2 regions of the Pseudarthrobacter sp. TRD_SC_9 genome follow, and region 2 is predicted to be linked to the other one. Evidence: riboswitches for the same ligand, from Rfam matches in the RefSeq annotation. Region 2 holds a riboswitch; the other holds the start of a gene.
What was found. Region 2 has a riboswitch for thiamine pyrophosphate ahead of thiO (glycine oxidase ThiO). Riboswitches for the same ligand answer to the same signal wherever they lie in the genome.
Positions count from the first base shown of each region.

Region 1: another riboswitch for thiamine pyrophosphate. It lies ahead of ACWA13_RS10180 (bifunctional hydroxymethylpyrimidine kinase/phosphomethylpyrimidine kinase); the one in region 2 lies ahead of thiO (glycine oxidase ThiO).

Region 1 covers NZ_CM143956.1:2,179,628-2,183,328, reverse strand. Annotated here, with positions in the region: gene ACWA13_RS10185 (Rne/Rng family ribonuclease) at 1-1,926, shown strand, start outside; TPP riboswitch at 2,004-2,101, shown strand; gene ACWA13_RS10180 (bifunctional hydroxymethylpyrimidine kinase/phosphomethylpyrimidine kinase) at 2,092-3,660, shown strand.
Region 2 covers NZ_CM143956.1:2,692,819-2,696,519, reverse strand. Annotated here, with positions in the region: gene ACWA13_RS12505 (RNB domain-containing ribonuclease) at 1-292, opposite strand, end outside; gene thiE (thiamine phosphate synthase) at 341-1,018, opposite strand; TPP riboswitch at 1,045-1,164, shown strand; gene thiO (glycine oxidase ThiO) at 1,160-2,458, shown strand; gene thiS (sulfur carrier protein ThiS) at 2,455-2,691, shown strand; gene ACWA13_RS12485 (thiazole synthase) at 2,694-3,533, shown strand; gene ACWA13_RS12480 (hypothetical protein) at 3,581-3,701, opposite strand, start outside.

The DNA of each region.
Region 1 (3,701 bases), 510 kb from region 2:
CAGAACGTCCTTCCGTCCATGGAAGCTGCTTTCGTGGACATCGGACGCGGCCGCAATGCCGTGCTGTATGCCGGTGAAGTCAACTGGGAAGCCGTCAACCTTGAGGGCAAGCAGCGCCGGATCGAGAACGCGCTGAAGTCCGGCGACACCGTCCTGGTCCAGGTGACCAAGGATCCGGTAGGCCACAAGGGTGCCCGCCTGACCAGCCAGATTTCGCTTCCGGGCCGTTACCTCGTGTACGTACCCGGTGGATCCATGACGGGCATCTCACGCAAGCTGCCCGACGTCGAACGCAACCGCCTCAAGCGGATCCTCAAGGACCGCCTTCCCGAAAATGCCGGGGTGATTGTCCGGACTGCTGCCGAGGGTGCCTCGGAAGAGGAACTGACTCATGACATCAACCGCCTCCGTGCGCAGTGGGAGGGCATTGAAGGGCAGGCCAAGTCCACCAAGGTCCTGGCCCCGGAGCTGCTGTATGGAGAACCTGACCTCACCATCAAGGTTGTCCGCGATGTCTTCAACGAGGACTTCTCAAAGCTGATCGTGTCCGGCGAGGAGGCCTGGGACACCATCGAGGCCTACGTGACCTACGTGGCGCCGGACCTGGTGGGCCGCCTTGAGAAGTGGACCCAGGACCAGGACATCTTCGCTGCCTGGCGGATCGACGAGCAGATTGCCAAGGCACTGGACCGCAAGGTCTTCCTGCCCTCGGGCGGTTCGCTGGTGATTGACCGCACCGAAGCCATGACCGTGGTGGACGTCAACACCGGCAAGTTCACCGGCAGCGGCGGCAACCTGGAAGAGACAGTCACCAAGAACAACCTCGAAGCTGCCGAGGAAGTGGTCCGCCAGCTGCGCCTGCGCGACATTGGTGGAATCATCGTGATCGACTTCATCGACATGGTGCTGGAATCCAACAGGGACCTGGTGCTCCGCCGCATGGTGGAATGCCTGGGCCGCGACCGCACCAAGCACCAGGTCGCTGAGGTGACATCACTGGGCCTGGTCCAGATGACGCGCAAGCGCATGGGCACCGGTCTGCTGGAAGTCTTTGGCGAGCAGTGTGAGGTCTGCGCAGGGCGCGGTATAGTCACGCACGACGAACCTGTGGAGCACCGCCGCGCCAATGTAGTGGCCGCTGACCACCACGCGTTCCGCAGCGACAACCAGCGCACCGAGGCACCCCGCACTGAGGCGCAGCCTGCACGGGGCGAACGTAAGCGCCGTCGCGGACGCGGCGGCCAGCAGCTTGACGTTGCAGCACCGGCGGCCGTGGTGCACACCGTTCAATCCGAACCGATCGACGCCGAGCGCCACGCCAAAGCCGAGGCAACCCGCGCAGCACTTGCCAACATCGCCGCCGCCGCACATGCTGCCCACCAGCATGACCAAGAACACGCTGCTCCGGCAGTTGCTCCGGTTGCTGTTGAAACGGTGCGCGAAACACGGGCACCTGAAACCACCGCTCCCCAGCCTCCGGCCGCGGCTCCCGCTGCTGTTTTGACGTTCGGCGGCGAGCAGGTTGCGCTGCCTTCGGTCGCCCACGCGGAGGAGGAACAGCCGCAGCCCAAGCTCACGCTGGACAGCCTCGCCGAAGCGTTCGCCCACCTGGGTGAACCTGCGGCCGAAAAGGTGACCGAGACAACTGGCGCCCGTAGGGTGTCCGTTGCTCCGGCAGTGGCTGCCGCTCCCGAAGCAGCAGACCCGTCACGCTCACGCCGTCCGCGCCGCAACCGCAGCGCCAGCCGTGCGCAGGGTGCAGCGAACGAGACCAGTGTTGAGCAGCACACGCCGGCTCCCGCTGCCACAGGTTCACACAGCCATGAAGCGAAGGCTCCGGTCTCCGCGGCGGTTGCGCAGGCCAGCAAGCCTGATGCTTCCCAGCCGATCATCCTGGGCGTGGGCGTGCCGGCATCTGAGCTCTAGCGCTTATTGAGTAAAGGGTCCGGTCCCGGAAGTTGCAGTCCGCGGGACCGGGCCCTTTTTCGTCTGCGTTAGGCTGTAGTACTGACACGGGGTGCCAGGCATCGGAGCCGGCTGAGATAAGACCCGTTGAACCTGTCCGGTTAGCACCGGCGAAGGGATGTCCACGTGACTTCGTCATTCGTACTGCCTGCAACGTCAACCAGCACAGCCAGCAATGGCACGTTCATCCAGCCCTCAAAGCATTCGATTCCCCGGGTGTTGTCCATCGCGGGTTCGGATCCATCCGGCGGCGCCGGGATCCAGGCTGACCTGAAGAGCATCGCGGCCAGTGGCGGTTACGGCATGGCCGTCATCACGGCACTCACGGCACAGAACACGCGCGGCGTCCGGGGCATCCACGTTCCGCCGGCCTCCTTCCTGGCGCAGCAGTTGGACGCCATCAGCGAGGACATCACTGTTGATGCCGTCAAGATCGGCATGCTGGGTGAGGAAGAAGTGATCACGGTGGTCGGGGACTGGTTGCGGAAGGTGCGTCCCGCCGTCGTGGTCCTGGATCCTGTCATGGTCGCCACCAGCGGGGACCGGCTGCTCAAGGAACAGGCCGAGCAAGCGCTGATCAGGCTGCTGCCGCTTGCGGACCTCATCACGCCCAACCTTCCGGAACTGGCAATTCTCCTGGGGGAGGAGCCCGCACCGGACTGGGCGGGCGCACTGGAGCAGGGTAAACGCCTATCCAAGGTCAGCGGTGCCACGGTCCTGGTCAAGGGCGGACACCTCGACGGCGGTACCTGCCCGGATGCCCTCGTCAGCAGTGCGGGGCTGCTGTCCTCGGAGGTCGTGGAGTTTCAGGGGCGCCGCATTGCCACCAATAACAGCCACGGCACGGGTTGCTCGCTGTCCTCCGCCATGGCCACCGTGATGGCGAGGCTCGGCAACTGGGAGGAAGCGCTGGCGGTGGTCAAGCCCTGGCTGGAAGGCGCGTTGGCAGGGGGCGGCAGCCTCGCCGTCGGAAGTGGAAAGGGCCCCGTCCATCACTTCCACCACCTTGTCCCTGCGGGTACGGACGGCACGGGGACTGACCTGCCTGGCAGTTTCTTAGACCTGCTCCGGCGTGAAGCGGAGCCTTACCTGGACGATATCTACGCACTGGACTTCATCCGGGAACTGGCGTCCGGTGGCCTGACCGAGAAGCACTTCGCGTATTACCTGAGCCAGGACTCCTTGTACCTGAACGGCTACTCGAGGGTGTTGGCGCGGGCAAGCGCATTGGCACCCACCGAGGCGGAGCAAATGTTCTGGGCGCGCTCGGCGTTGAGCTGCCTTGAGGTCGAATCGGAGCTGCACAGGACCTGGCTGGCTGGCCGCCCGTCACCCACGGGCCAGGGACCGGTGACCAAAAGCTACGTCGATCATCTTTTGGCGGCCTCCTCCGAGGGCAGCTACGGGGTCCTGGTTGCAGCGGTACTGCCGTGCTTCTGGTTGTATGCGGAAGTGGGGGAGCGACTCCACGGTCAGTTCCTGGCGGCCGATTCACCGGTGGGGCATCCGTACGCAGACTGGCTCCGTACCTACGCGGACGAAGCTTTCGCCGAAGCCACCCGGCAGGCGATCGCCATCGCCGACGCTGCGGGAAGGAACGGATCTGCGGCCGACCGCTCGGCCATGCTGGCTGCCTTTACCCAGTCCTGCCGGTTCGAGGTGGATTTCTTCGACGCGCCGCGCCGGTTTGCCTGAGCCTGGCGGACATTGTCCTGTGCGTACGGGTAAGATAGTTA
Region 2 (3,701 bases):
CGAAGGAAGGGACGTCCGCAATGGCGTAGAGCACCCGGTAACCCTGGCCCGCGCGCTCGATGTACAGGGCCTGGTCCAGGTCCGTCGAAGAGGCGGGATCGATGGTGATGAATTCAACGTGCGTCAGATCGAACTCCGGAAGCCTGTGGTTTTCCACGGACTCGAGGGCATCCTTGAGCGCATCGTCAGGGAAGGGTCCCGGCAGCTCCAGCTCTGTTCGCAGCCCGCTCAGAGCTTCGGCAAGGGCGTTATTCCGGTCATGGACGCTGGGTCCCAGGCGATGGTGCGACACGAAATTTAGCGTAACCCGGTTTTGCCGTGGCGTCTCGCCGGCACACTGCTAGGCGCTGGCCCGCATCCCGGCGTTGAGCACTGACAGGAGGCCGGCGGCGGCCTCCGCGGGATCCCGGGCTTCGGTGATAGCCCGTACGACCACGATCCTGCCGGCACCCGCCGCCACTACTTCGCGCACATTGCCGTGGTCAATCCCGCCAATGGCGAACCACGGGACATCGGTGCCGCCCGTTCCGGCGGATGCGGCAGCATGCCGCACCAGATCGAGCCCGACGGCGGCGCGTCCGGGCTTGGTGGGGGTGGCCCAGACTGGTCCGACGCAGAAGTAGTCCAGGTTTCCGGTGCGGGCATCGGCGATGGCGGCGTCCACCTGCTCCGGCGTATGTGAGGACAGGCCGACGATGGGTGCTGCGCCAAGCAGGCTCCGCACCTTCGCCGTGGGCAGGTCCTTTTGGCCAACATGGAAAACAGGGGTGCCGGAGAGCAGCGCAATGTCCGCACGGTCATTTACCGCCCACAGCCGTTCATGACGTTCGGCAGCCCGCCTGAGCACCTCCAGGAGTTCCAGCTCCTGGGCGGCCTCAATGGTCTTGTCCCTCAACTGGATAATGTCCACGCCGCCCGCGAAAGCGGCATTAACGAAGGCTTCGAAATCGCCCCGTTCGGTGCGGGCATCGGTGCAGAGGTAGAGGCGGGCAGAGCTGAGGTCCGGGCGGGCTGTCATGGATCCAGCCTAATTCCTCTAAGCTGGGGAGGTACTGCGGGAGCCAATATGACCGTCATGGAGACGGCTTGGCTGAGAGGGCATCAGAGCCGACCGCTTGACCTGATCCGGCTAGTACCGGCGTAGGGAAGGAATCCAAGGATGGACGCTGCAGCCGCCACGGCACAAAGCTTCCGTGCCGATGTCGCCGTGATCGGCGCAGGAGTGATCGGCCACGCCGTGGCCTGGGAGTTCCAGCGCACCGGCCGTTCTGTGGCACTGATCGATGATGCTCCGGGCTCCGGCGCCAGCTGGGCGGCCGCCGGAATGCTCGCCGCGGTCAGCGAATACCACTACCAGGAAGAGGACCTCCTGGAGCTGATGGTGGAATCTTCCGGGCTGTGGCCGTGCTTCGCGGAGGCCCTCGCCCTAAGCTCTGGAACGGCCACCGGATATTTGACGACGCCGACCCTCACCGTAGGTGCCGGCGCCGCGGACCGCACGGCGCTCCTTGACCTGCGCCGGGTCCAGCTGGAGCGCGGCCTCGCCGTGGAGCCATTGACCATCAGGGAAGCCCGCAGCCGCGAGCCGCTGTTGAGCCCCGGTATTTCCTGCGCCCTCCATACCCCCGACGACCACCAGGTGGATCCGCGGTTGCTGATCAAGGCTTTCCGGGACGCCCTGGGCGGGAAACAGGGCGGCAGTGCAGGCGTCGAAAACGCCGCCGGCGGCTTTGCCATCCAGGCGGCGGCCGAAGAACTGATGTACGACGGCGGTAAGGTCACCGGGGTGCGCCTGCGCGGCGGGGGAGAGGTGCTTGCCGGCGAGACGATCGTGGCGAACGGACTGCATGCCGGGCAGTTGGCCGGCCTCCCCGATGGACTGCACTTGCCCCTGCGGCCGGTCCATGGCGACATCCTGCGGCTGCGTGTTCCTGAGCATCTGCTGCCCCTGCTGACCGCCACCATCCGCGGCCTGGTGCACGGCGTTCCCGTATACATCGTGCCGCGCACCGACGGGACGGTGGTGATCGGGGCCACCCAGCGCGAAGACAGGTTGTCCGGCCACGCGTTCGGAGGCGGGTCTAATGCCGTCTCGGCAGGAGGCGTATACCAGTTGCTTCGCGATGCCCAGCAGCTGGTCCCTGCCGTCGCAGAGCTCGAACTGCTGGAAAGCACTGCCCGCGCCAGGCCCGCCACCCCCGACAATGCGCCGTTCCTGGGCAGAGTAGGTTCGGCTGCCGGGCACGTTGAGGGCCTGGTGATTGCCACCGGATTCTTCCGCCATGGAGTTTTGCTCGCCCCGGTGGCGGCCAGAATCTGCCGCGAACTGGCCGACGGGGAGCCGGACCCGCGCTGGAAGGCCTTCCTCCCGGACCGCTTCTCAACAGCCGCGGCACCATCAGGACCAGGCCGCTATCCATTACAGGATCTTCCGTTCGAACAACAGGAAACTCGATGAACATCACCCTCAATGGCGAAAACCTTCCGCTGGACCCCGGTACCTCACTGAGTGCCCTGGTCACCCGGCTGACAGGCCGTCCGCTGGCAGTCAACGGGCAGGCCACGGACGGGCGCAAGCTCGGAGTGGCGGTAGCCCGCAATGCAGCCGTTGTGCCGCGCAGCCAGTGGGCAGCAACGGCGCTCGCGGACGGCGACGACGTGGAAATTGTTACAGCAGTACAAGGAGGCTAGGAATGTCTGAACAGATGACCCGACCAGTGAACGAACTGTCGACGGCGGCACGCACCCCCGCTGAGGCGGCCGTGGCGCCGCTCGTGATTGACGGCGTCGAACTTGGCTCCCGATTGATCATGGGGACCGGCGGCGCGCCGAGCCTGGATGGGCTGGGTGCAGCGCTCGTGGCCTCCGGAACTGAACTCACCACCGTTGCCATGCGGCGGTACTCGCCGGCGGAGACGGGGTCCCTGTTCCAGCTGCTGGAGGACCAGGGCATTCGGGTCCTGCCCAATACCGCCGGCTGCTTCACTGCCAGGGATGCCGTCCTAACCGCAGAACTGGCCCGGGAAGCCCTGGAAACCGATTGGGTGAAGCTGGAGGTGATCGCGGACGAGCACACCTTGCTGCCGGACGCCGTCGAACTTGTAGAGGCCACGGAACAGCTGGTTAGCCGCGGTTTCAAGGTCTTCGCCTACACCAATGATGATCCTGTACTGGCCCTGCGGCTGGAAAACCTGGGGGCGGTGGCAGTTATGCCGCTGGGCTCACCGATCGGGACCGGCCTGGGCATACTCAACCCGCACAACATCGAACTGATCGTCTCGAGGGCGTCTGTGCCGGTGGTCCTGGACGCCGGCATTGGCACGGCATCGGACGCAGCGCTGGCGATGGAGCTGGGCTGTGACGCTGTACTGCTGGCAACAGCCGTAACCCGGGCGCAGGATCCGGTGCTGATGGCCACGGCCTTCAGGCACGCAGTGCAGGCCGGGCGGCTCGCAAGGCTGGCAGGGCGGATTCCTCGCCGGGAGCACGCACTGGCGTCTTCAGCAATGGAGGGCCGGGCGGAGTTCCTGTAGGACGGAATATCTGCCGGGCGTGGCTGGCTTTGTTCTGTAGAGGGCGCCTACTGGCGACGCAGGATCTCGGTGAGCCGATGGATGTCCCGGACGTGGCGGGTGCGTCCCAGATAGACTGCTGCGCCTGCCGCTGCTGCCGAGCCCACCGCCATGGGCAGGACCCAGGGG